DNA from 2 places in the Nocardia canadensis genome. Region 1 is predicted to be linked to the other one. Evidence: riboswitches for the same ligand, from Rfam matches in the RefSeq annotation. Region 1 holds a riboswitch; the other holds the start of a gene.

Region 1 (10,989 bases):
CCCCACAGCTGGCGCGCGCGCAGCATGGCCAGCACCAGGTCGAGTTCCATCTCGCCCTCGGGCGCCTGGCCGAGGATGTGCAGGCCGTCGCGGATCTGCACGTCCTTGATCTCGCAGAGCCAGCCGTCGACGTGCAGCAGCATGTCGTCGAAGACGTCTTCCTCGGGACGCTCGGCCAGGCCGAGGTCGTGGTCCATCTTGGCCGCGCGCATCAGCGTCCAGATCTGCTGGCGGATGGCGGGCAGCTTGGCCGGGTCGAGCGCGGAGATGTTGGCGTGCTCGTCGAGCAGCTGCTCCAGCCGGGAGATGTCACCGTAGGTCTCGGCGCGCGCCATCGGCGGGATCAGGTGGTCGACCAGGGTGGCGTGCGCGCGGCGCTTGGCCTGGGTGCCCTCGCCCGGGTCGTTGACCAGGAACGGGTAGATCAGCGGCAGATCGCCGAGCGCGGCGTCGGTACCACAGGAGGCCGACATGCCGAGGGTCTTGCCGGGCAGCCACTCCAGGTTGCCGTGCTTGCCCAGGTGCACCATCGCGTCGGCGCCGAAACCGTCGGGCGCGGACAGCCAGCGGTAGGCGGCCAGGTAGTGGTGGCTCGGCGGCAGGTCCGGGTCGTGGTAGATGGCGACCGGGTTCTCGCCGAAGCCGCGGGGCGGCTGCACCATCAGCACCACATTGCCGAAACGCAGTGCGGCGATGACGATCTCGCCCTGCGGGTCGGCGGACCGGTCGACGTAGAGTTCACCCGGTGGCGGGCCCCACGCCTCGACGACGGCCTCGCGCAGGTCGTCCGGCAGCGAATCGAACCAGCGGGTGTAGGTGGCGGCGCCGATGCGGATCGGGTTGCCCTCGAGCTGTTCGGCGCTGAGCCAGTCCGGGTCCTGCCCGCCCGCGGCGATCAGGGCGTGGATCAGCGCATCGCCGTCGCGCTCCGGCAGACCGGGGATCTCGCCGGGTTCGCCGAGATCGTAACCGGCGGCACGCAGTTCGGTGAGCAGCCGGATGGCGCTGGCCGGGGTGTCGAGGCCGACGGCGTTGCCGATGCGGGCGTGCTTGGTCGGGTAGGCCGAGAGCATGATCGCGATCCGCTTGTCGGCGGCCGGGATGTGGCGCAGGCGGGCGTGGCGCACGGCGATGCCGGCGACGCGGGCGGCGCGTTCGGGATCGGGCACGTAGGTGGACAGGCCGTCGTCGTCGAACTCCTTGAACGAGAACGGCACCGTGATGATGCGGCCGTCGAACTCGGGCACCGCGACCTGGGTGGCGACATCGAGCGGCGAGAGGCCGTCGTCGTTGTCCTCCCACTGCGCGCGACCGCTGGTCAGGCACAGGCCCTGCAGGATCGGCACGTCCAGGGCGGCCAGCGCGGCCACGTCCCAGGCCTCGTCGTCGCCACCGGCCGAGGCGGTGGCCGGCTTGCTGCCACCGGCCGCGAGCACCGTCACCACCAGTGCGTCGGCGCGGCCGAGCAGGGCGAGCAGTTCCGGTTCGGCGGTGCGCAGCGAGGCGCAGTAGACCGGCAGCGCGCGAGCGCCCTTGGCCTCGATGGCGGTGCACAACGCGTCGATGTAGCCGGTGTTGCCCGCCAGATGCTGCGCGCGGTAGTAGACGACCGCGACGGTCGGGGCGTGCGGTTCGAGAATGCGGGCGGCGCGGCCCAGTTCGCCCCAGGTGGGCAGTTCCACCGGCGGTTCGAAGCCGTGGCCGGTCAGCAGGACCGTGTCGGAGAGGAAGTTGTGCAGTTCGCGCAGGTTGTCCGCGCCGCCGGCGGCGAGGTAGTTGTGCGCGTCGGCCGCGACACCCACCGGCACCGTCGAGCACTCCATGAGTTCGGCGTCGGGGGCGATCTCACCGCCGAGCGCGACCATCGGCACCCCGCTCGCCCGCACGGCCTCGAGGCCCTCTTCCCAGGCGCGCTTGCCGCCGAGGATGCGCACGATCACCAGATCGGCACCGTCGAGCAACCCCGGCAGGTCATCCACCAGCAACCGCGCGGGATTGCCCCACCGGTAGTCGGCGCCGCTCGCGCGAGCACTGAGCAGATCGGTGTCGGAGGTGGACAGCAGCAGGATCACAGGGTGAGGCCTTCCTCGGGTGACGCGCCCAACGGGATCGGTTGTCGTGCTCGCCGGAGAGGGTCTGGCTGTTCACAGTGGCGCGACCGCACCGGATTTCCACCGGTTTCCTCGACGCCCGCCGAGCATCCCGATGGTACTGGCCGCCCGTCGACCGCAACTTTCCAGCCCGCGCTCCACGGCGGCGATCAGTGTCAGTGGGTCGGACGGCGGGTGGTGTCGTTGGCGGCGATCGCGTCACCGACCTCGGTGACGGCGGCGCGGATCGTGGCACCGTAGGCGTCGTCGGGGAGGGTGTCCAGGCGTTCCCGAGCCGCGTCGAGGTGGCGGGCGGCGGCCGGGAAGGAGCCGAGCCGACGGAAGTTGTCGGCGAGATCGAGGTGCAGGGAGGGATAGAAGCCGGCCACGTTCAGGTCCGCGTGATGGGCTTGCAGGCGCAGGTCGGTGAGGGCGTCGGCGGCATCGAGCGCGCGGACGTCCCAGACGAGCGCTTCGGCCGGGTCGTCGCAGGTGTCGGCGAGGTAGTGGGTGAGGGTGCAGCGGTGCAGCGGGTCGCCCACGGGGCCGATGTCGGTCCAGACGTCGAGTAGCGCGGTTCGTGCTCCTTCGGGGTCCCCGAGGCGAAAGTCCTTTACGCCCTGGGTGATTCGGGCCATGATCGGATCGGTGGTGGTCATCGGAGTCTCCTCGACGGTCGTAGTGGGTGGGGTGGGAGCGGTCGCCGTGGTCGGCGGAGCGGATGGGGAGTAGTCGGTCGGATGTCGCTCGGCGGGACCGCCGCCACGTCCCCGGGCGGCCCGGCACGACGTCGCCTGTGCCGACCGGCAGAGCACAGTGAGCCGGACCGGCCGTGGTCACCGGGGGGTGAAGTCGTCCGCGACCGGGCGGCATGGGACGACCACGGTGAGCTGGTCGCCGCTGTCTGCGGACGCGGAGCAGCAAAGCAGGTGTTCCCGAAGGATCTCCGCCACGTCGTCGACGGCCGGGCACTACGTCGTGTGCCGCCGGGCCCGAGGGGTCGATGGATGACTCGGCGGTGATCACCGGATCGGCGCATCGTCGGCGACCGGGCGGCACGGCATGGTGAGGGTGAGCTGGTCGCCGTCGTCGGCGGAGCGGAGTCGGGCGGGGAGGTCGGGGGCGGTGAGATCGAGCATCACGTCGGGTCCGACCGCGGCGGCGACGGCGGGGTACAGGGTGGTCACCGCGAAATGGATCGTCAGGCCCGGTCCGGTGACGGTCGCGGGCAGCGGCCGGGGGTCCTCGCTGTTCGCGGTCCGCACCTCGCCCGTCGGATCGATGTGCAGCGTGAGGGTGGACGAGGTGGTCCGCTCGAGCGTCTCCAGCAGTGCCGTCCTGCTCAGCACCACCCGTGTGGTGACAGCGGGTAGCGCTGCCAGCATCCCCCGGTAGTCGGGGAATTCCTCGGTCGACCGGCGGCATCGGCGTCGATCAGGACCACTCGCCGCGCGTTCGCCGCTGTCGCCGTGCTCGTCGGCGACGTTCCCAGGCTCCCCCGGTCGGCGACCGTTCGCCCGCTCGCCGGAGGGATCAGCGGTTGCCCACATCTCCGGCCGACGATCGCCGCCGGATACCCGGGGCTCGGGCACCACCGCGCGCAGGGCCGGGTCAGCGGCAGCGATGACGACGTGGGTGATCTCCGGGCGGATCGTCACCGTGTGCTCCCGGCGCAGCCAGGAGGTGGCCGCGCGGAGATCATCGGCGTCGACGGTGGCCGACCAGTCGACCGTGGACGGGCGCACGGCGCGCAGGGTGCGGGTGGCCAGACGGTACCGGTCGGTGGCGGTGAGGATCAGCTCCTGGGCGGCCGCCTCGAGGTGAAGGGTGTTGAGCACCGGCAGGTTCGGGTCGGTGATCGTCGCGGCGGCGATCTGATCGATGGCGGCCGCGAGCACCGGACCACGTATCCGGATGCTGTCGTCCCCGCCCGGCTGCGGCACTGTGTCGTCGTCAGCCGGCGCGGAGCCGCGCACCGCATCGCCGCCGTTCGACAGGGCGGGGCCTGGAGTAGGCGTCGGGTCGGGCAGGGGCCGGGTGACCTGGCTGGGGCTCGTGCCCGCCCGGACCGCCGCCCGCGCCGCGTCGGCGGCCGCGTTGACCGCGCGGAGCCGGCGGTCCAGGTCGGCCAGGTGGTCGTCCACCAGGTCGGCGACGCGGGCGGGGTCGGGTTCGGCGAGGACGGCGACGATCGCGGGGAGCGGCATGTCGGCGGCCCGCAGCCGACGGATCAGCCGGGCCGGGCCGGTTTGGCCGGGGGCGTAGTAGCGGTAGCCGGTCGACTCGTCGACCACGGCGGGGACGAGGACACCGGCGTCGGCGTAGAAGCGCAGGGCGCTGGTGCTCAGGCCACAGGCACGGGCGAAGGCGCCGATGGTGAGCAGGTCATCGGATTCGGGCACCCGGTCATCATCGGGGTTCGAGCAGGTCGAAGGTCAAGCGATCAGTCGCGGGTGGTGCCCGCGGCGACCATCTCCGGGGAACCGGTGCCGAGGTTGCGGTAGACGTTGGCGACCACCATCTGGCCGAGGGCGTTGTTGCCGACGCCGCCGATGACCGCGCCGATACCGGCCGGGATGAGGGTGCCGAACAGCAGCAGGGTGCGTTTGACGAGATAGTTGACGATGAACCGCTTGGCCGGCGAGTCGGGCATGCTCGCCAAGCCCGGGATGTGATCGGTGACCACCGAGAGCCATTGGCCGGTCTTGTGCCCGGCGGTCTCGTCGAGCACCTTCGTGCCCGCCTCACCGAGGACGACCTTCGACACCAGGTGCTCGCGCCGCGGATCGGCGGGGTCGAGGTCGTAGGCCGCGGCCGCGCCGACCGACAGCACCGACGACGCCTCGAGGAACACGGCCGTGTCGACACCGGTCGCGGCCAGGCTCAGCACAGTGCCCACCCCGGGCACGGCGGCGGTGAGACCCACCAGCACCCCGCTGGTGGTGACGACGACGAGGTACTGCCGCGACAACCGCCGCAATGTCTCCACCGGCGCGTCCTGCGGATGCCTGCGCTCGAGCCAGTCGACGTAGCGGCCGACCGTGCCCGTCTGCGCGTGCGCGACCTTGTCGAGCGCGGGAACTACACGCTTGTCCACGAATTCACGCAACATGCGGTGACCTCTCCTGTCGGCGAACGACTGGCGAACGATTCCCCGACCACCCTAGGCGACGCCGGTCGGCAATGCCTGACGGCGGCGCGCGGGTCGGCGGTCGTAGGCTGGACGGATCATGACCAGGAGCACCCCCGATTCCTGCCCCGGTGTCCTGCGCCTGCACCAGGCCGCCGACGGGCCGCTGGCGCGGATCCGCGTCCCCGGCGGCCGGCTGGCGCCGCAGCAGCTGCAAGCCCTCGCCGACGCGGCCCGCGAGCTGGGCAACGGCGCCCTGGAACTCACCTCGCGCGGCAATATCCAGCTGCGCCGGGTCGGGGACCCCGCCGCCCTCGCCGATCGGCTCGGCGCGGCGGGTCTGCTGCCCAGCCGCACGCATGAACGGGTCCGCAATATCGTGGCCTCGCCGCTGTCGGGCCGGATCGGCGGCTGGGCGGACGTGCACGACCTCGCCGTCGGCCTGGACACCGGACTCCAGGCTGACCCCCGGCTGGCCGAGCTGCCCGGCCGGGTGCTGTTCACCCTCGACGACGGCCGCGGCGATGTGAGCACCCTGCGCGGCGACATCGGCATCCAGGCCGTCGCCGCCGACGAGTTCGCCGTCGTTCTCGCGGGCGCCGACACCGGGCTACGGGTGAGCGCGAGCGAGGCGGTCGAGGTGATGCTCGACGCGGCGCGCGGTTTCCTCGACCTGCGCGGCTGCGGCGACGACGGCCAGTGGCGACTGCACGAGATCCCCGGCGGCGCCGAGCGGGTCGCCGAGACGCTGGACCGCTCCCCCGCCGGCGCGCCGCTGGAACTCGGTGCGGCACACGATATCCCGATCGGCTGGCTGGACCAGGACGACGGCCTGGTCAGCCTCGGCGCCGGAGTGCCGCTCGGCACGTTACCCGCGCGGACCGCGGAGTTCCTCGCCGCCGTCGAACGGCCCGTCTTCGTGACGCCGTGGCGCAGCCTGGTGATCACCGACCTCGGCGAGGGGCCCGCCGAGACCGTCGTCCGGGTGCTCGCGCCGATGGGGCTGATCTTCGACGCGCAGTCACCGTGGCTGCGGGTCAGCGCGTGCGCGGGGCGGCCCGGCTGCGCGAAGTCGCTCACCGATGTGCGCGCCGATCTCGCGGCCGCCGTCGACAGCGATCGGGTCCGGCCCGGCGCCCAGGAATCCACCCATGTCGTGGTTCCCGCCGAGGACCTCACGGTGGCGGGCCGTCAGCACTGGTCCGGTTGTGAGCGCCGCTGCGGCCGGCCGAGCGGACCGGTCACCGACGTCGTCGCCACCCCCGACGGCTACCGGGTCGACACCCACTGACGTTCGCCCACACCGAAATTCGGTCGACCCCGGTGCGCGGGGCTCGTACGCTGATCACCTCGCAACGAGGGGGTTTCCATGTCCACACTGCAGGTGACGGCCGAACAACTGATCGTCCACGCGCATCCGAACGCCGACCGGCTCGAGCTGGCCCAGGTCGGCCTGTACCGGGCCGTCGTGGCCAAGGGTCAGTTCACGACCGGCGCGCACGCGATCTACATCCCGGAGCAGGCCGTACTGCCCGAGGCGCTCGTCGCCGAGCTCGGGCTGACCGGCAAACTGGCGGGGCCGCAGCGCAATCGGGTGAAGGCGGTGCGACTGCGGGGCGAGGTGTCGCAGGGCATCGTGTGCACGCCGGAGGCGCTCGCGGGTGTCGATCTGGCGGCGGCCGCCGTGGCGGGCACCGACTTCGCCGACGCGCTGGGGATCACCAAGTGGGTGCCGCCGGTACCGGTCTCGATGGACGGTCAGGTCGAGGCGGCGCCGGAGCTGCTGCGGTGGATCGATGTCGAGAACATCAAGCGGTTCCCCACCATCTTCACCACGGGGGAACCGGTGGTGGCCACGGAGAAGATCCACGGCACCGCGTGCCTGCTCACGTTCGTGCGGGCCGAGGACCGGATCCTGGTGTCTTCCAAGGGCGTCGGCGGGAAGTCGCTGTCGCTCACGCCGTCCGAGGGCAACCTGTACTGGCGGGCGATCCGCGCGCACGGCCTCGACGAGGCCGCCAGGAAGCTGGCGACCACGCTCGACGCCGACCGGGTCGGGCTGTTCGGCGAGGTCTACGGCGCGGGCGTGCAGGACCTGCACTACGGCGCCTCGGCCGCGCACGACGGCTCGCTGGGCTACGGGTTGTTCGATGTCGCGGTGGAGCGGGGCGGCGAGCCGGTCCGCTGGCTCGACCATCACGAGATCGGCACGCTGCTGGGCGAACTCGGGCTCACCGTGCCACGGGTGCCGGTCCTCTACGAAGGCCCCTACGACGCGGCGACCCTGCTCGCGCTCGCCGAGGGCAGCGAGACCGTCAGCGGTCTGGGCGCCAACATCCGGGAGGGCTTGGTGGTCCGGCCCGCGACCGAGCGGCAGTCGCCGGTGCTCGGCGGGCGGGCGATCGGCAAGATCGTCTCCGACGCGTACCTGCTGCGCGACGGTGGCACCGAATTCGAGTGATCACCAGCGCCGTCCGTGCGCCTTTGCGGCGATCCGCACCGGCGCACGGAGGCGCTACGCGCGAATCGGGCGACGCGCGCGCACAGTCTCCGACACCACCGCCCCCGTCAGCGTGACCATCACCCCGACCACCAGCCACATTCCGCCGAGGTGCGGTGCGGCCCAGGCCAGCACCAGCGCGGCCAGCAGGCACGGCAGCGGCCAGCGCAGCAACCAGCGGGGGCCCGCGCTGGCGAGCCCGCCCAGACCGCAGACCAGGAAGAACGCCGCGGCGCCGCCGCCGAGGACCCAGCCGATGCCCGCGGGCAGGTGCCCGGACGGATGCGCGGCCACCAGCCCGAGCCCGGCCGCGACGGTGGCCACCGCCACGCTCAGCGCGCAGTGGGTGGCCATCACCCGATGCCGGGTCACGTCGATGGTGGCGGTCGAGGCGTCCATCATCCGCGGCACGAACCCGTAGTGCAGCGTCAGGCCCCACATGCCGAGCAGGCACAGAAAGGCGCAGACCCCGATCACCGCGACCGGCACGGTCCACTCCTCCACCGCCACCGCCGCGATCACCGAGATCACGCCCTCACCGAGCACGATGATCAGGTATTGACCGAGGCGCTCGCCCAGATGCCCCGGATCCGCGTGCAGCATCTGCAGGCGCGGCAACCGACGACGCGGCGGCCGGGGCGCGCCCGGACGACGACGGCGCACTCGGGCGCGCACCCGTCGCTGCGTCTCGAGCATCAAGCGTTCGGCGTCGACGGTGAACATCACCCACAGGTCGATCGCGAGGCCGACACCCCACAGCACGAACTTCCACGGCGCGGGCACCCACAGCGAGAGCACCCACGGCAACGTCCCGGAGCCGATCTGCGCGATCGGCCAGTCCACCACCACCTGGCCGCGTCCCCACTCCGAGGACGACGCGATCCGGACCAACACGTAGATCGCGGCGAAGACGTTCGCGTGCTGGTCGGGCATCCCGTCGACCGAGGCCATCATCACGCACAGGCCGAACATGCAACCGAACACCAGCGCGGTGCGCGCCTGCTCGCCCGCGACGTTGCTGTACACGGTGACACAGGCCCACACCACCCAGAACGCGAGCGAGAGCAGCACGTACAGGCCGAACTCGCTCAGCGAGGGACCCCGGTGCAGCAGGTGCGTGAGCTGGCCGATCCCCGCGACGGCGACGAGATCGAAGAACAGTACGGTCCAGCTGGCGCGCCGTTCCGCCGTGGTCTCCTCCGGGTGTGCCACCCGGACAGTATGTGGCCGGTGCGCGCCCGGTCCCGGCTACCCGGCGGTCGTGTCGCGGCGGGTGTGCAGCTCCAGCACACAGCACTTCACGCCGCCGCCGCCCTTGCGCAGTTCGGACAGGTCGACCGGCACCGGCGCGAAACCCCGTTCCCGGAGGGCCGCGATGAGACCGGTGGCGCCCGGGTCGAGGAAGACGTGGTGACCGTCGCTGACGCCGTTGAGGCCGAACGAGAGCGCGTCGTTCTCCTCGGCCAGGATCGCGTCCGGGTAGAGCGCGGCCAGCACGTCGCGGGCGGCCGGACCGAACGCGCCCGGGTAGTAGGCGATGGTCGAGTCGTCGAGCACCATCAGCGCGGTGTCGAGGTGATAGAAGCGCGGATCGACGAGTTCCAGCGACACCACCGGCAACTCGAAGTACCGCTCGACCTCGGCGTGCGCGGACAGCGAGCAGCGGAAGCCGACCCCGGCCAGGATCCGCCGGCCGGCGAAGGCGAAATCGCCCTCGCCCTCGTTGGTCTCGGCCGCGGGCGCGAGCGCGCGCAGTTCCCTGGCCGCGAACCAGCGATGGAACGCCGGGCCCTCGGCGGCCCGTTCGGGGTGGGCGAAGCGGGCCGAGAGCGCGTGCCCGCCGATCACGATCCCGCTGTTGGCGGCGAACACCATGTCGGGCAGGCCGGGCTCGCCGGGCACGGTCTCCACGGTGTGCCCGTGGTCCTCGAGCACCGCCCGCAGAATCTCCCACTGGGCCAGCGCGCGGGCGCGGTCCACGGGCGCGGCGGGATCCATCCACGGATTGATCGCGTAGGCGACCGCGAAGTGGTCGGGCCTGCACATGACATAGCGGCGCGGGGTGGCGACCCGCGCGGGCGCCGGGGCGACCCGCGCGGACGGGGTGGCGCGAAGAGGGGCTGCGGCGGTCATCAGGACTCCCGGTGGCTGCGCGGATCGATAGTTCCTACGAAGGTAAATGTGCGCGCGTTGCACGGGGAACACCGATTCGTTGCGCATTTCGATGCCAGAATGGAGAAATCTTGTGTTTCGCCGGCGAAGGAGTGACGTGGACGATATCGATCGGCGCATCCTGTCAGTGCTGCTCACCCACGCGCGCGCCTCGTTCCAGGAGATCGGCGCGGTGGTCGGGCTGTCGGCCCCGGCGGTGAAGCGGCGGGTGGACAAGATGGTCGCCAGCGGGCAGATCACCGGGTTCACCGCGCAGGTGAATCCGGCCGCGCTGGGCTGGACGACCGAGGCGTACGTGGAGGTCTACTACCGCGACAACATCTCCCCCGCCGAGCTGCGCCGCACCCTGGAACCGATACCGCAGGTCGTCGGGGTGTGGACGATCGCGGGCGAGGCCGACGCGCTGGTGCACGTGATGGCCACCGACATGGCCGAGATCGAGGTGACGGTCGAGCGGATCAGGGAGAACGCGCGCGTCGGCCGCACCCGCAGCTCGCTGGTGATGTCCCGCATCCTCGAGCGGCCGCGCACCTGAAGCACCGCGACGGAAAGGCGGTCGGACACAGGTTCTAGGGTTGTCCGCATGTCCGATGTGCGTACCAGCTACCTCACCGACGGGGCCGAGATCTATCGGCGCTCGTTCGCGACGATCCGCGCCGAAGCCGACCTGGCCGGTTTCCCCGCCGATGTCGAGCGGGTCGCGGTGCGCATGATCCACGGCTGCGGGCAGGTCGATCTGGCCGCCGACATCGCCTACTCGCCCGGCGTGGTCGCCGCCGCGCGCGCCGCGCTGCACGCGGGCAAGCCGATCATCTGCGACGCGAACATGGTCGCCTCGGGCGTCACCCGCAAGCGCCTGCCCGCCGACAACGCGGTGCTGTGCAACCTCACCGACCCACGGGTGCCCGCGCTCGCCGCCGAGCTGGGCAACACCCGGTCGGTGGCCGCGCTGGAACTGCTGCGCGATCAGCTCGACGGCGCCGTGGTCGCCATCGGCAACGCCCCCACCGCGCTGTTCCACCTGCTCGACATGCTCGACGCGGGCGCGCCGACGCCCGCCGCGATCATCGGCATCCCGGTCGGCTTCATCGGCGCCG
Region 2 (10,989 bases), on a different contig from region 1:
GCCCTTCTCCAGCTGGACGCGGTGCTCCTCGCCGCGGCGCAGACCGTAGAAGAACTGGTTCTCCGACAGGCCGGTGGTGTCGCCGTACTTCTCCCGGTGCGCCTGGAACTCGGCGGTCGGGCCGGGGAACAGCAGGCGGTTGAGGGTGTCGCGACGCTCTTGGGAGGTGCCGTCGAGCCCGGCCTGGTCGGCCGCGGTCAGCGGGGTCTCCGGCTTGGGCTCGTTGCGCCCGGCCAGCGCCTTGCTGCGGAACGGCTCGGGCCAGCCACCGGCGGGCTCGCCGAGTTCGCCGCGCAGGAAGCCGATCACCGAGTCGGGGATGTCGTAGCGGCCCGGATCGGCGGCGAAGTCCTCGATGTCGACACCGGTGCCGACCAGCGCCAGCGCCAGGTCACCGACGACCTTCGACGACGGGGTCACCTTGATCAGGCGGCCCAGCAGCCGGTCGGCCGCGGCGTACTTGGCCTCGACCTCCTCGAACCGGTCGCCCAGGCCCAGCGCGATCGCCTGCTGGCGCAGGTTCGACAGCTGACCGCCCGGGATCTCGTGGGTGTACACGCGCCCGGTCGGCGCGGGCAGACCCGACTCGAACGGCGCGTAGACCTTGCGCAGCGCCTCCCAGTACGGCTCCAGATCGCACACGTTCTGCAGGTTCAGGCCGGTGTCGTGCTCGGTGTGCGCGGTGGCCGCGACGATGGCCGACAGCGCGGGCTGGGAGGTCGTGCCCGCCATCGCGGCCGAGGCACCGTCGACCGCGTCGGCGCCGGCCTGCCAGGCGGCCAGGTAGGTCGCCAGCTGACCGCCGGGGGTGTCGTGGGTGTGCACGTGCACCGGCAGATCGAAGTTGCCGCGCAGCGCGGTGACCAGCTTCGCCGCCGCGGGCGCGCGCAGCAGGCCCGCCATGTCCTTGATCGCGAGCACGTGCGCGCCCGCGTCGACGATCTGCTCGGCCAGCTTCAGGTAGTAGTCGAGGGTGTAGAGCGACTCGTTCGGGTCGAGCAGGTCGCCGGTGTAGCTGAGCGCGACTTCGGCGATGGCCGTGTTCGTTTCGCGCACGGCGTCGATGGCCGGGCGCATCTGGTCGACATTGTTGAGCGCGTCGAAGATGCGGAAGATGTCGATGCCGGTGGTCGCGGCCTCGGAGACGAACGCGCGGGTGACCTGTTCCGGGTACGGCGTGTAGCCGACGGTGTTGCGGCCGCGCAGCAGCATCTGCAGACAGATGTTGGGCACGGCCTCGCGCAGGGCGGCCAGCCGCTCCCACGGGTCCTCGTGCAGGAAGCGCAGCGCCACATCGTAGGTCGCGCCGCCCCACGCCTCGATCGAGAGCAGTTCCGGGGTCAGCCGGGCGACGTGCCCGGCGACACCGAGCAGGCCGTTGGTGCGCACCCGCGTCGCCAGCAGCGACTGGTGTGCGTCGCGGAAGGTGGTGTCGGTGACGCCGAGGGCCTTCTGCTCGCGCAGGGCGCGGGCGAAGCCCTCGGGGCCGAGGGCGAGCAGGCGCTGACGCGAGCCGTCCGGCGGCGGCAGCGTCAGGTCGACGGCGGGCAGCTTGTCGTACGGGTACACGGTGGTCGGGCGGTCGCCGTGCGGCTTGTTGACGGTGACGTCGGCCAGGTAGCTCAGGATCTTGGTGCCACGGTCGGCCGAGCCGCGCGAGGTCAGCAGCTCGGGCCGCTCGTCGATGAACGAGGTGGTGACCCGGCCCGCCTGGAAGTCGGGGTCGTCGAGCACCGAGAGCAGGAACGGGATGTTGGTCGTGACGCCACGGATGCGGAACTCGGCCAGCGCGCGCCGGGCACGGGCGGCCGCGGCGGGCAGGTCGCGGCCACGGCAGGTCAGCTTGACCAGCATCGAGTCGAAGTAGGCGCCGATCTCCGCGCCCAGGTTCGCGCCGCCGTCGAGACGGATGCCCGCGCCGCCGGGGGTGCGGTAGGCGGTGATGCGGCCGGTGTCGGGGCGGAAGCCGTTGGCCGGGTCCTCGGTGGTGATGCGGCACTGCAGCGCGGCGCCCCGGATCGACACCGTGTCCTGGCTCAGGCCCAGATCGGCCAGGGTCTCCCCGGCGGCGATCCGCAGCTGTGACTGCACCAGGTCGACGTCGGTGATCTCCTCGGTGACCGTGTGCTCGACCTGGATGCGCGGGTTCATCTCGATGAACACGTGCTTGCCGCGCTCGTCGAGCAGGAACTCCACGGTGCCCGCGTTGCTGTAACCGATCTGGCGGGCGAAGGCCACCGCGTCGGCGCAGATGCGTTCGCGCAGTGCGGGATCCAGGTTCGGCGCGGGCGCGAGCTCGATCACCTTCTGGTGGCGGCGCTGCAGCGAGCAGTCGCGCTCGAACAGGTGCATGACATTGCCGTGCTGGTCGGCCAGGATCTGCACCTCGATGTGGCGCGGATTCACCACGGCCTGCTCGAGGAACACGGTCGGGTCACCGAAGGCCGACTCGGCCTCGCGCGAGGCCGCCTCGATCGACTCGCGCAGTTGCTCGGGCGCGGCGACCCGGCGCATGCCGCGACCACCACCACCGGCGACGGCCTTGACGAAGATCGGGTACTCGAACTCCTGGGCGGCGGCCAGCAGGGCGTCGATATCAGCGGAGGGTTCGCTGGACTTCAGCACCGGCAGGCCGGCGGCCTTGGCGGCGGCGATGGCGGTGGCCTTGTTGCCCGCCATCTCCAGGACGGCGGCCGAGGGGCCGATGAACGTGATGCCCTCGCGCTCGCAGGCGGCCGCGAGGTCGGGGTTCTCCGACAGGAAGCCGTAGCCGGGGTAGATGGCGTCGGCGCCCGCGCTCTTGGCCGCGTCGATGATCGCCTCGATGGACAGGTACGCCCGGACCGGGTGCCCTTCCTCGCCGATCTGATACGACTCGGCCGCCTTCAGCCGATGGACGGAGTTGCGGTCCTCATGGGGGAACACCGCGACCGTTCCGATGCCGAGTTCGTATGCCGCGCGGAAGGCGCGAATGGCGATCTCACCACGATTGGCAACCAAGACTTTCGAGAACATTGGACCACGGTACCCGGACGCGACCGCAGGACCGTCACGCAAGGTGGCTTCGCAGCAATCTTCACATCGCACACCCGCCCACCTGCGAAGTTGCGTTCATCGGGCCGTCACATCTCACCGTGGCGGACGCCCGGCGGTGCGCCGCCGAAGCGCAGGTCACGCGGGCCACGCGCGCCGGGGTGGTCGCGACGGTACGCGCCGAGGCCCTATGCTGGGCGACGCAGCTGGTTCGCCTGCGCGGTGGAAGAGTCGGAGCCCCGACCTCCCGCGCCGGTGTCGAAGCCCGGGCACTGTGTGCCGGGTGAAGAGGGAACCCGGTGGGAATCCGGGACTGTCCCGCAGCGGTATGCAGGAACGACCGCCGTCATCAGCACTGGGCACGACGCCCGGGAAGCGACGGCCAGTAGGTCGGTCGATCACACGGCCGGTGCCCGCGAGTCCGAAGACCTGCCGACTGTGCCGGATACGCCGTATCCGGCGGCCACCGCCTCGTGGATCGGGCGCGCGGACCACCTGTGCCGGCCTGTCGTGTCTCGCGACGGGTCCCGGAGGTGTCTTCCTCGCCCGCGAAAGGCGTCGGCTCTCCCCGCACGACACTGGAGAATCTCCGTGACTGTTTCGCACTCTCCGTTCACCGCAACGGTTCTCGGCCTACCGCGGGTCGGCCCGCGCCGGGAACTCAAGCGCGCCATCGAGTCCTACTGGGCAGGTCGGCTCGACGCCGAGGACCTGCACGCCGTCGGCCGCATGCTGCGCACCGTGCAGTTCGCCGCGCTCCACGCGGCCGGCCTGGATTCGGTGCCCGTCGGCACCTTCTCCTACTACGACCAGATGCTCGACACCGCCGTCCTGCTCGGTGCGCTGCCGCATCGGGTGACCGACATCGCCGACCCGCTGGACCGCTATTTCGCGGCCGCACGCGGGACCGACACGGTCACGCCGCTGGAGATGACCAAGTGGTTCGACACCAACTACCACTACCTGGTGCCCGAGATCGACGCGGCCACCGTGTTCACGCTGCACCCGGACAAGCTGCTGACCGAACTCGCCGAGGCCATCGCGCTCGGCGTGCCAGCCCGGCCGGTGGTGATCGGCCCGCTGACCTTCCTGAAGCTCGCCAAGTCCGCCGACGGCGCGGCGCTGGACCGGCTGCCGGAACTGGTGCCGCTGTACCTGGACCTGCTGGCACGCCTGGCCGAGGCGGGCGCGCGGTGGGTGCAGATCGATGAGCCGGTGCTGGTCACCGACCTGACCGCGGCCGAGATCGGGCTCGTGCGCGAGACCTACACCGCGCTGTCGGCCGCGCCGGACCGGCCCGCGCTCCTGGTCGCCACCTACTTCGGGCACCCCGACGGCGCGCTGGCGGCAGTGGCGGACACCGGCATCGAGGGTGTCGCCCTCGATCTCACCGCGGGCATCGAGGTGTCCGCGATCGCCGCCGTCCCGGCGCTGGCGGGCAAGCTGCTGGTCGCCGGTGTCGTCGACGGCCGCAACATCTGGCGCACCGACCTCGACGCCGCGCTCGACACGCTCGGCGCCCTGGGCACCGGCGTGGCGGTCTCGACCTCGTGCTCCCTGCTGCATGTGCCGTACTCGCTGACCCCGGAGACCGGGCTCGACGACCGGCTTCGCTCGTGGCTGGCATTCGGCGCCGAAAAGGTCGGCGAGGTGCGGGTTCTCGCGACCGCCCTGGCCGAGGGCGCCGCCGCGGTCGGCGACGAGCTGGCCGCGGCGCGCGCCGCCGCCGAGACCAGGCGCACCGACCCGAGCCTGCACGACGACCGGGTCCGCGCCCGCCTGGCCGCCCTCGACGAGGACGACCTGACCCGCTCCCCCGCCGACGAGCGCAGGGCGGCGCAGCGCGCTCACCTCGACCTGCCGGTGCTGCCGACCACCACGATCGGCTCCTACCCGCAGACCTCGGCCATCCGCCTGGCCCGCGCCGCGCTGCGCACCGGCGAGATCGATGCGGCCGAATACGAGCGCCGGATGCGGGCCGAGATCGCCGACGTGATCGCCCTGCAGGAGAAGCTCGGCCTGGACGTGCTGGTGCACGGCGAGCCGGAACGCAACGACATGGTCCAGTACTTCGCCGAGCTCCTCGACGGCTTCGCCACCACCGAGGCGGGCTGGGTGCAGTCCTACGGCACCCGCTGTGTGCGCCCACCGATCCTGTTCGGCGACGTCGCGCGGCCCGCGCCGATGACGCTGTCGTGGATCGGCTACGCCCAGTCGCTGACCGCCAAGCCGGTCAAGGGCATGCTGACCGGTCCGGTGACGATCCTGGCGTGGTCGTTCGTCCGCGACGATCAGCCGCAGGCCGACTCGGCTCGCCAGGTCGCGCTGGCGATCCGGGACGAATTGGTGGATCTGGAGGCCCAAGGCGCCCGGATCATCCAGGTCGACGAGCCCGCCCTGCGCGAGCTGCTGCCGCTGCGCGCGGCCGATCAGCCCGCCTACCTGCGCTGGTCGGTGGACGCGTTCCGGCTGGCCACCGCCGGTGTCGCCGACACCACCCAGGTGCACACGCACCTGTGCTATTCGGAGTTCGGCGAGGTGATCTCGGCGATCGCGGGCCTGGACGCCGACGTCACCTCGATCGAGGCGGCCCGCTCGCACATGGAGGTTCTCGACGACCTGAACGCGGCCGGTTTCGCGCTCGGGGTCGGCCCCGGCGTCTACGACATCCACTCGCCCCGGGTGCCCTCGGTCGAGGAGATCACCGCCGCACTGTCGGCCGCGCTGGCGGCCGTACCGGCCGAACGACTCTGGGTGAACCCGGACTGCGGTCTCAAGACGCGTGGCCCGGTGGAGGTCGAGGCGTCGCTGCGCAACCTGGTGACGGCGGCCGCCGCGCTGCGCTGAACACAGCACCGCCCCGGACGGGTGATCCGTCCGGGGCGGTGGTGCCGGTCCGCGGCGTCGGCGATGCGGGGCCGACGCGGACCGGTTCAGTGACGCGTGGGCACCGGACGCTGGTCGACGCCGCGATACTCCGACAGCGGCCGGATCAGCGCGTTCGCGGCCGACTGCTCGGCGACGTGCGCGGTCCAGCCGGTGATCCGGCTCATCACGAAGATGGGCGTGAACATCTCGATGTCGAAGCCCATCAGGTAGTAGGCGGGCCCGGCGGGGAAGTCGAGATTCGGTGCGATACCGGTCTTCTCGGCCATGGCCGCGGCGAGCGCGTCGTACATCCGCACCCACCGCTGTCCGCCGGTGACCGCGGCCACCTCGTCGAGGGCGGCCTTCATCGTCGGCACCCGCGAGTCGCCGTTGCGGTAGACGCGGTGGCCGAAGCCCATCACCTTGCGCCGCGCGGCCAGCGTCTCGCCGACCCAGGCCGCGGCCCGAGCGGGGTCACCGATCTCGAGCATGGTGTGCATGACCGCCTCGTTGGCGCCGCCGTGCAGCCTGCCCTTCAACGCGCCGATGGCCGCGGTGATCGCGCTGTACAGGTCCGAGCCGGTGGAGGTCACCACCCGGGCGGCGAAGGTGGAGGCGTTGAAACCGTGCTCGGCGTAGAGGATCAGCGAGATCTCGAACGCCCGCACGATCCGCGGCGCGGGCACCTCGCCGAAGCACATGTACAGGAAGTTCTCGGCGAACCCGAGCTGGGAATGCGGGGCGATCGGGTCGAGCCCGCGCCGCCTGCGCATCGCGGCCGCGATCACCGTGGGCAGCAGCGCGGTCAATCGCAGTGCGGCGGCGAGTCTTTCCCGTTCGCCCACGCTCTCGGCGGCGGCGTCCTCGGTGCCGAGGTAGCTGACGACCGTGCGCACCACATCCATCGGATGACAGGTGTCGGGCATCTTCTCCACCAGCGCCAGCACCGACCGGTCGATCCGGCGCTGCGCGCGTTCGCGCTGGCACAGCTGTTGCAGCTGCCCGTCGTCGGGCAGCTCGCCGTGCCAGAGCAGGTAAACGACCTCCTCGAAGGTGCAGCGCGCGGCCAGATCCTGCACGGGATAGCCGCGGTAGGTCAGCGAGTTGGTCTCGGCGACCACCTTGGAGATGCTCGTCGTGTCGACCACCACCCCCGCCAGCCCCTTGGCGATGGGCCGCGGTGCCGTCTGTCCACTGGTCATGGTCACTCACCCACCGTGAAATCGAAGATGCCGGAGTCGAATTCGTTGTAGCGCTGGTAGCCCAGCAGTTCGTAGAGCCGCGACCGGTGCTGCATGCGACCCAGCAGCGCCGCTTGAGTACCGGCCGTGGCGATCTCGCGCAGGCCGTCCTCGATCGCGCCCATCGCCAGCCGCAGCGTGGTGACCGGGTAGATCACCGCGTTGTAGCCGAGATCGGTCAAGGTCGCGGCCGACAGCAGCGGGGTCTTGCCGAACTCGGTCATGTTGGCCAGCAGCGGGACATCCACGGCGGCCCGGAACCTCGCGAACTCGGCCTCCTCGACCAGCGCCTCGGTGAAGATCAGGTCGGCGCCCGCGTCGGCGTAGGCCTTGGCCCGCTCGATCGCCGCGTCGAGTCCCTCGATGGCGCGCGCGTCGGTGCGGGCACAGATCACGAAGCCGGGATCGCGGCGCACCGCGACGGCGGCCCGGATCCGGCGCACCATCGCCGCGGTCTCGACCACCGCCTTGCCGTCGAGATGACCGCACCGTTTCGGATTGACCTGATCCTCGAGGTGACAGCCGGCCAGGCCGGCGTCCTCGAGCAGGGCCACCGTGCGGGCGGCGTTCATCGGTTCGCCGAAGCCGGTGTCGGCGTCGACGAGGACCGGCAGTTCGGTGGCGCGCGCGATCTGGCGACCGCGTTCGACGACCTCGGTGAGCGTGGTCAGGCCGATGTCGGGCAGCGCCAGCTCGGCCGACACCACCGCACCGGAGACGTACACGCCGTCGAATCCGATCTCCTGGATCAGCGTGGCCACCAGCGGATTCACCGCGCCCGGCAACCGCTGCAACTGTCCGGAGGCCAGGCCGGCCCGGAACGCGGCGCGTTTGCGCGCCGGGCTGGTGTGCGCGGCGAGCAGTCCCGAAACATTCATCAGAACAGTCCTTCCCGCGCGGCGGGGAGCACCTCGAACAGGACCGGGTCGACCGCGAAGCTGAGCTGGTCCAGCTCGCCCGCGGCCAGCTCCGGGGTCCGCTGCGCGGCGTCGAGGAAGCGCTCCTGCTCGTCCGGCGCGACGACGCCGTCGGCGAGGACGCGGAACTTCTCGAGGTACTGCGCGCGGGCGAACGGCCGCGCGCCCAGCGGATGCGCGTCGGCCACCGCGAGCTCGTCGACGACGACGGTGCCGTCGTCGAGGGTGACCACGGCCCTGGCGCCGAAGGCCTTCTCCGCCGGGTCGGTCGCGTGATAGCGGCGCGTCCACTCCGGGTCTTCGACGGTGGAGATCTTGCGCCACAGCGCGATGGTGTCGGGCCTGCGCGCGCGCTCGGGTGCGTAAGAGCGCTCGTGATGCCAGGTGCCGTCCTGCAGGGCGACCGCGAAGATATAGGGCAGCGAGTGGTCGAGGGTCTCGCGGCTGGCGTGCGGGTCGAACTTCTGCGGGTCACCGGACCCGGTGCCGATCACGTAGTGGGTGTGATGGCTGGTGTGCAGCACGATCGAGGTGATGCGGGCGGTGTCGGCGATCCGCTCGCGCAGCCTGCGCGCCAGGTCGATCGGGGCCTGGCTCTGGTATTCGGCCGAGTGCTCCTTGGTGTAGCTGTCCAGGATCGCGCGCTTGGCCTCGCCGGGGCCCGGCAGCGGCACCCGGTATTCGGCGTCGGCGCCGCCGAGCAGCCAGGCGATGACGCCGTCGGCGCCCTCCCAGATCGGGGCGGGCGCGCCCTCCCCGCGCATCGCGCGGTCGACCGCCTCGACCGCCATCTTGCCCGCGAAGGCCGGCGCGTAGGCCTTCCAGCTGGAGATCTCGCCCTTGCGGGACTGCCGGGTCGCGGTGGTGGTGTGCAGCGCCTGGCCGACCGCCTGATAGATGGTCTCGGCGTCGAGACCGAGCAGCGTGCCGATGCCCGCCGCGGCCGACGGGCCGAGATGGGCGACATGGTCGATCTTGTGCTCGTGCAGGCAGATCGCGCGCACGAGGTCGATCTGGATCTCGTAGCCGGTCGCCAGGCCGCGGATCAGCTCGGCGCCGCTGCGCCCGGTGTGCTGGGCGACGGCCAGGATCGGCGGGATGTTGTCGCCGGGATGGGAGTACTCGGCGGCCAGGAAGGTGTCGTGGAAGTCGAGTTCGCGGACCGCGACACCGTTGGCCAGCGCCGCCCACTCCGGGGAAAAGCGCTGCGCGCCCGCCAGTCCGAACACGGTGGCGCCGTGTCGGCGTGCGCCCACGGGCAGCGGATGGGCGCTCGCCTGCGCTCTGGCCGTCCGCACCGGGCCGCGCAGGACCGAGGCCGCGGCCACCGCCGCGTTGTCGATGATCCGGTTGACGATCATGTCGGTGACCTCGCCTGACACCGGCACCGGGTCGGTGGCCACCTCCGCCACCAGCGTGGCCAGGTGCTGCGCGCGGGGGAACTCCTCGGCGGCGCCGACACTGCGAACGAGATGGGTTTTCACTGATCCTCCGATTCCAGCTGGTCGATCCCAGCCACAATTCGCACGCTACGCACCGCGAACCGCTCGGAGAACATGCTGAACAAGCGTATTTTTGTGTGCGACACTCGATGAATCAGCGAACATTGCGAAGGCTGGACGGTAAGGTCGGGGACGTGATATCCGATCGCCACGGACCCCGGATCCGACCTAACGGTCTCTTCGCACGTTACGCACCGGTAGTCACAGGTAAAATCCCTTGCAGGACTGGGCTTCTCCCCAGACAATCACGATTTCGAGCGAACATTGCAAACCCGGCGAGTTAGGATCTCCGGCGTGCGGAAGATGTACGCGGGGGCCAGGCTACGACGGCTGCGTGAAGAACGACGGATGACTCAGGCGGCGCTCGCGAAATCGCTGGATCTCTCGCCCAGTTATCTCAACCAGCTCGAACGCGACCAGCGCCCGCTCACCATTCCCGTTCTGCTGAAACTGAACTCGACCTTCGATCTGGATGTGCAGTTCTTCGCCGCCGACTCCGACGCGCGGCTGGTCTCGGATCTACACGAAGTGCTCGTGGAAGCCGCGGGCGGTGGCGACACCGCGCCGATCACCGAGGTCGAGGAACTCGCGACCCGGCTGCCGGAGGTGGCCCGCATCGTCATCGCCATGCACCGGCGCCTGCGCGCGGCCACCGATCAGCTCGACCTGCTGTCCTCGCGGGTGGACACGCCCAGCGGCGCGCCGGGCACACCCATGCCCTACGAGGACGTACGCGACTTCTTCTACGACCACCGCAACCACATCTCCACCCTCGACCACGCCGCCGAGCAGCTGTTCGAGGAGTCGGGGCTGAGCATCGGTTCGCTGGATCGGCAGCTGGCCAGGATCGCGGAGGAACGCGCGGGTGTCACCGTGCTGGTCCGCGGCGACGGCGCCGACCCGACCATTCCCAAGCGCCACTACGATCCCGACACCCGCACGCTCACCCTGGCGCGGCGGCTACGCCCCGGACAGCGCGCCTTCCAGATCGCCACCACCCTGGGCCTGCTGCTCTACGGGCGCGAGATCGACAACGTCCTCGCCGAATCACGGGCACTCACCGGTGAGTCCCGCACCCTGGCCAGGGTCGGGCTGGCCAACTACTTCGCGGGCGCGCTGATCCTGCCCTACGGCCGGTTCCTGCGGTCGGCGGAGGAACTGCGCTACGACGTCGACCTGCTCGCGCTGCGGTTCGAGGTCGGCTTCGAGACGGTGTGCCACCGGCTGAGCACCCTGCAGCGACAGGGCCAGCGCGGGGTGCCGTTCTTCCTGGTACGCACCGACCGGGCGGGCAACATCTCGAAACGGCAGTCCGCCACCGCGTTCCATTTCTCCCGGGTCGGCGGCAGCTGCCCGCTGTGGGTCACCCACGAGGCGTTCGCGCACCCGGGCCGCATCCTCACCCAGATCTCGGAGATGCCCGACGGG

What was found. Region 1 has a riboswitch for cobalamin ahead of cobN (cobaltochelatase subunit CobN). Riboswitches for the same ligand answer to the same signal wherever they lie in the genome.
Region 2: another riboswitch for cobalamin. It lies ahead of metE (5-methyltetrahydropteroyltriglutamate--homocysteine S-methyltransferase); the one in region 1 lies ahead of cobN (cobaltochelatase subunit CobN).

Annotation. Positions count from the first base shown of each region.
Region 1 covers NZ_JAVCWB010000008.1:1,553,017-1,564,005, forward strand. The annotation lists gene cobN (cobaltochelatase subunit CobN) at 1-2,072, opposite strand, end outside; cobalamin riboswitch at 2,111-2,239, opposite strand; gene Q7X29_RS21055 (hypothetical protein) at 2,267-2,749, opposite strand; gene Q7X29_RS21060 (DNA polymerase III subunit beta family protein) at 3,113-4,492, opposite strand; gene Q7X29_RS21065 (hypothetical protein) at 4,534-5,202, opposite strand; gene cobG (precorrin-3B synthase) at 5,321-6,511, shown strand; gene Q7X29_RS21075 (RNA ligase (ATP)) at 6,590-7,681, shown strand; gene Q7X29_RS21080 (low temperature requirement protein A) at 7,736-8,932, opposite strand; gene ddaH (dimethylargininase) at 8,969-9,853, opposite strand; gene Q7X29_RS21090 (Lrp/AsnC family transcriptional regulator) at 9,990-10,427, shown strand; gene Q7X29_RS21095 (precorrin-8X methylmutase) at 10,476-10,989, shown strand, end outside.
Region 2 covers NZ_JAVCWB010000010.1:431,551-442,539, forward strand. The annotation lists gene Q7X29_RS25675 (pyruvate carboxylase) at 1-3,015, opposite strand, end outside; cobalamin riboswitch at 3,276-3,484, shown strand; gene metE (5-methyltetrahydropteroyltriglutamate--homocysteine S-methyltransferase) at 3,625-5,880, shown strand; gene Q7X29_RS25685 (bifunctional 2-methylcitrate synthase/citrate synthase) at 5,967-7,103, opposite strand; gene prpB (methylisocitrate lyase) at 7,106-8,020, opposite strand; gene Q7X29_RS25695 (MmgE/PrpD family protein) at 8,020-9,543, opposite strand; gene Q7X29_RS25700 (short-chain fatty acyl-CoA regulator family protein) at 9,856-10,989, shown strand, end outside.